DNA from 2 places in the Bradyrhizobium sp. URHC0002 genome. Region 1 is predicted to be linked to the other one. Evidence: predicted binding sites of a transcription regulator. Region 1 holds the regulator's gene; the other holds the start of a gene.

The links. The regulator PhoB, encoded in region 1, activates phosphate uptake and scavenging genes when phosphate is short. The targets are predictions, from matches to a motif close to TGTCATNNANCTGTCAT.
Region 2: a site for PhoB is predicted at 1,374-1,390, ahead of ACVWVY_RS40565 (alkaline phosphatase D family protein). Genes of this name have one in related genera too.

The regions. Positions count from the first base shown of each region.
Region 1 covers NZ_JBSSCF010000001.1:1,901,134-1,903,590, reverse strand. Annotated here, with positions in the region: gene ACVWVY_RS08995 (GcrA family cell cycle regulator) at 1-365, shown strand, start outside; gene phoB (phosphate regulon transcriptional regulator PhoB) at 583-1,290, opposite strand; gene phoU (phosphate signaling complex protein PhoU) at 1,301-2,017, opposite strand; gene pstB (phosphate ABC transporter ATP-binding protein PstB) at 2,029-2,457, opposite strand, start outside.
Region 2 covers NZ_JBSSCF010000001.1:8,402,006-8,404,462, forward strand. Annotated here, with positions in the region: gene ACVWVY_RS40565 (alkaline phosphatase D family protein) at 1-1,307, opposite strand, end outside; gene ACVWVY_RS40570 (hypothetical protein) at 1,499-1,909, opposite strand; gene ACVWVY_RS40575 (indolepyruvate ferredoxin oxidoreductase family protein) at 2,055-2,457, opposite strand, start outside.

The sequences.
Region 1 (2,457 bases):
GCCGCGCCAAGAGCCCCTCCTCGGCCGCCCCGCGGCAGCGCAAGGCGCGTCCCGCCGCCCAGCAGATGATGCGGGTGTCGAGGCCGGTCTCGCGCGGCAACACCGCGCTCGCGCACGCCTTCGAGGTCGAGTTGGAGGCTGATCCGATCGCCTTCGACAACGTGGTGCCGATGAGCCAGCGGCTGTCGCTGCTCGAACTGAACGAGGCGACCTGTCACTGGCCGGTCGGCGATCCCTCGAGCCCGGAATTCTTCTTCTGCGGCGGCAAGGCGCTCTCGGGCCTGCCCTATTGCGCACATCACTCGCGCGTGGCGTATCAGCCCGCTGCCGACCGGCGGCGGCAGCAGCCGAAGCCGACGCGGTAGAACGCGCGGCAGTAATTGTCGTCCCTGCGAACGCAGGGACCCATAACCACGAAAGCACGTGGTTATATCTGGCTGGAGCTCCAGCTCTTTTCAACAAATGTCATCGGTGTTTACGGGTCCCCGCGCCCCGTGCGCAATTGCGCACTAGGCGGGGACGACGGCAGCATGTGCATGCCCTTGCGCGTTCGCGGGGACGACGTGCGCGACGACGAAGCAGCTATTGCTGCTCCACCTTCGCAAACCGATCGTCCAGCGCATACCCCGCGCCACGCACGGTGCGGATCGGGTCCTGCTCGCGGCCGGGATTGAGCAGTTTGCGCAAGCGGCCGATATGGACGTCGACGGTGCGCTCGTCGATATAGATGTCGCGACCCCAGACGCTGTCGAGCAATTGCTCGCGGCTGAAGACGCGGCCGGGATGCTCGAGGAAAAACTCCAGCAAGCGATACTCGGTCGGACCGAGATCGATCTGACGGCCCGAACGCGCGACGCGGCGCTTCTCGCGATCGAGTTCGATGTCGCCATAGGTCAGCACGGTGGCGAGCCGCTCGGGGCTTGCGCGCCGCAACAGGCCCTTCACCCGCGCCAGCAGTTCCGGCACCGAGAACGGTTTGACGATGTAATCATCGGCGCCGGTCGCAAGGCCCCGCACCCGCTCGCTCTCCTCGCCGCGTGCCGTGAGCATGATGATCGGCAATTGCTTGGTCTCCGGCCGCGCCCTTAAGCGCCGGCAGAGCTCGATGCCGGACAGGCCCGGCAGCATCCAGTCGAGCACGACGAGATCGGGCACGCGCTCCTTCAGCCGCGTATCCGCGTCGTCGCCGCGGCCGACGGTTTCGACCTCATAGCCTTCGGCGTCGAGGTTGTAGCGCAACAGCGTGGTCAGCGCTTCCTCGTCCTCGACCACCATAATGCGCGCGCTCATCATTCTTTCCTCAACTATTGGGTACGGTCGCAGCAAAATTCGTCATGTCGCCCTTCGGGCGCTTGTCGAGCATCTGCTGGCCCTCGATCATGTAGAACACGGTCTCGGCGATATTCGTGGCGTGGTCGCCGATCCGCTCGATATTCTTGGCGCAGAACATCAAATGGATGCAGAACGAGATGTTGCGCGGATCTTCCATCATGTAGGTCAAGAGTTCGCGGAACAGCGAGGTGCAGATGGCGTCGACTTCCTCGTCGCCCTTCCACACCGCCATCGCCGCCGGCAGATCGTGCGCCGCATAGGCGTCCAGCACCGACTTGACCTGCGACAGCACCAGGTCGGTCATATGCTCCAGGCCGCGCATCAGCTTCAGCGGCTGGAAATCGTTCTCCAGCGCCGCGACGCGCTTGCCCATGTTCTTGGCGAGGTCGCCGATCCGTTCCAGATCGGTGGCGACCCGCATGGCGCCGACGATTTCTCGCAGATCGATCGCCATCGGCTGGCGACGCGCAATCGTCAGCACCGCGCGCTCCTCGATCAGATGCTGCAGACGGTCGATCTCGACATCGGTCGCGACGACACGCTTGCCGAGCGCGACGTCGCGGCGGACCAGCGCGTCGACGGATTCGGTGATCATGCGCTCGACCATGCCGCCCATCTCGGCGACGAGACGGGTCAGTTCCTGAAGATCGCTGTCAAATGCCTTGGCGGTGTGTTCAGAAGCCATTTCTTATCTCCTCAACCGAACCGGCCGGTGATGTAGTCCTGCGTGCGTCGATCGCTCGGCGAGGTGAAAATCTTGTTGGTGTCGTCGAACTCTATCAGCTCGCCGAGATACATGAAGGCGGTCTTGTCCGAGACGCGCGCCGCCTGCTGCATGTTATGGGTAACGATGGCGATGGTGTAATCCTCCGCCAGCTCCTGGATCAGTTCCTCGATCTTGGCGGTCGAGATCGGGTCCAGCGCCGAACAGGGCTCGTCGAACAGGATCACCTCGGGCCGCACCGCGACGGTGCGCGCGATGCAGAGCCGCTGCTGCTGGCCGCCGGACAGCGACAGGCCGCTTGCATTGAGCTTGTCCTTGACCTCGTTCCACAGCGCGCCGCCACGCAGCGCCTTCTCGACCCGGCCGTCCATCTCTGACTTCGAAATCTTCTCATAGAGGCG
Region 2 (2,457 bases), 6.5 Mb from region 1:
TCCCAGAACGGTTCGAAATCCTGATAGACCGCACGGTTCGGATCATAATGATGCGCGGCCGTGTAGTGCATGTCGGCGGTCAGCCACACCGTGTTGCGGATGCCGGCGCGCTTCATGAATGACAGCAGACCGGCAATCTCATGCTCGCGCCGCTCCGGCGGGCCGTCGCCGAGCGCAATGCCATCCTCGCTGAAGAGGCCGATCGGCATGTCGGCAGCGATCACTTTCCAGGTAGCATCGGAGGCCACCAGCTCGCGCTTTAGCCACGCCAGTTGCGTAGCACCAAGAATGCAGGTCTCGCTTTGGTCGTCGCGCTTATTCCAGGTGGAATCCCGGTAGCTGCGCATGTCGATCATGAAGACGTCAAGCAGCGGGCCATAGGCGATCTTGCGATAGATGCGACCGTCCTGGGCGGGCACCGCGCGCATCGGCATGAATTCATGGAACGCGCGGCGGGCCCGCGCGACCAGAAGCGAGCTGCCGTCCTCGGCATAGCCGGTCTCGTCGGCCGTGCCGATCGGCGCCCAGTCGTTGGTGACCTCATGATCATCCCATTGCGCGAACAGGGGGACGGCGGCGTGGAAGGCGCGAAAGCTTTGGTCGAGCCAGTTGTATTTGTAGTTGCCGCGGAACTCGGCGAGGCTGTGGGCGACGACGGACTTTTCCTCGGTGACGATGTTCCGCCAGATATCGCCACGGGGCAGCTTCAGTTCCCGCTCCACCGGGCAATCCGCATAGATGTGGTCACCGGAATGGATGAAGAAGTCCGGACGGTTGTCGAGCATGGTGCGGTAAGTCCGCATCCCGCCACGGTTTTCGTCGATGCCCCAGCCCTGGCCCGTGGTATCGCCCGACCAAGCGAACGACACCGATGTTCGCTCTGTCGGCGCGGTGCGGAAATGCCCGACCTGCGCCTCGCCTTCGATGCCGCTCTCGCTAATGTCGTCGAAGCGGACGCGATAGAAAATGTCCTGCCCGGCCGGCAGGCCGTCGAGCAGCACCTTTGCGGTGAAATCACTGTCCGGCAATGCGGCGGCGGTCACCTTGCGAATGATGGTCTTGAAACTCTCGACGACAGAACACTCGACCTGCATCCGCGCCGGCCGGTCGGCGCGCGCCCAGATAACAGCGGAATCGGCCGAGACGTCGCCGGACTGAATGCCGCTCGTGATGAGCGGACGATCCGCGGCGCGGCTGAGATATGGTCTGGCGAGGCTGCCGAGACCAGCCACCGCGATTGTCGCGGCGGAGCGGACCAGCAATTGACGCCGGTTAACGGCTTGCCCGGCGCGTATCGCAATCGGCATCGAAGCACCCTCGTCGAATCACGACGAAGGTGTGCCCGTTGAGTTTGACTCGCGGCTGAAGGTTTTACGACAGGTGGATGACGTGATGGGAGACTAGTAGGGTGGGCAAAGCGCAGCGTGCCCACCATCTCTCCGAGTTCGTTGGCGTCAATGGTGGGCACGCTGCGCTTTGCCCACCCTACGAAGCAACGCTATCGCTGCCAGCCGCAGATGCCGCCGGACTTGCACGGCCAGGTCTGGATCCGCGTGTCGCGCGCCTGTGCGTCGAGCGGGTTGGTATGGCGGCGTGCCAGCTTGGTGCGGGCGGCGCCGCGCGGTTTCTCGGCGCGCTCCTGTACAACGTGAGCAGCCATCTGAGTCTTGGGCGCCTCGGCCTTCGGCAACACCACGCGTTCCGTTTTCACCGGCCTGCGATCGGATCTCGCCTCGATTCGGACCGGGGCGAATTGCGTCTCCGGACCGAGCCGCTTCGGCGAGAGCATGGCCTGGGAGAGATCGAGGCCGAGCAACTCGCCTGCACGATACTCGCCCGCCAGCGCGGCGCCGCCCGATATCAGGAGGCCCGTGCAAAGTGCTGCGGCAATAGCGTTTTTCAGGACCATCACAGGCCTCTTTGGAATCAACCCAAAAGTGAAACTATACCCACCATGTAGGAAACCGGCCGGACAATTCCAGCTGTTGCCGGTCAAAAGGTTAGCAATGAGTGATTCCGGCTGTGGAAAAGTTCACAAGCCGGATTAACACCCCCTACTCGGCTGCCTGTGCCACCGGCTGGCCGATCGCGGCCTCCAGGCGCGCGCACTCCCCGCGGAACTTCGCCACACTGGCTTCCTTGACGTGGCCGTAACCGCGAACCAGTTCCGCTGACTTCGCCAGCGCCACCAGACGCGGCCAGTCATGCGGCTTCGTCTTGTCGAGATGGCGGAAGATCATGCCGGAATATTCGCCGGGCAATGCCCGTTCCATCCGGCGTTCGGCCGTATAGCCGAACGGGTCGAGCGCCGTTCCGCGCAGGAACTTGAAGCGGGTCAGGAGTTCGAAGGCGCGGAAGATCCAGGAACCGAACTCGCGCTTGCGCAGATGCCCGGTCACCTTGTCGCGCGAAGCTAGCAGCGGCGGCGCCAGGCTGACCTTGACGCCGGGCTCGCCG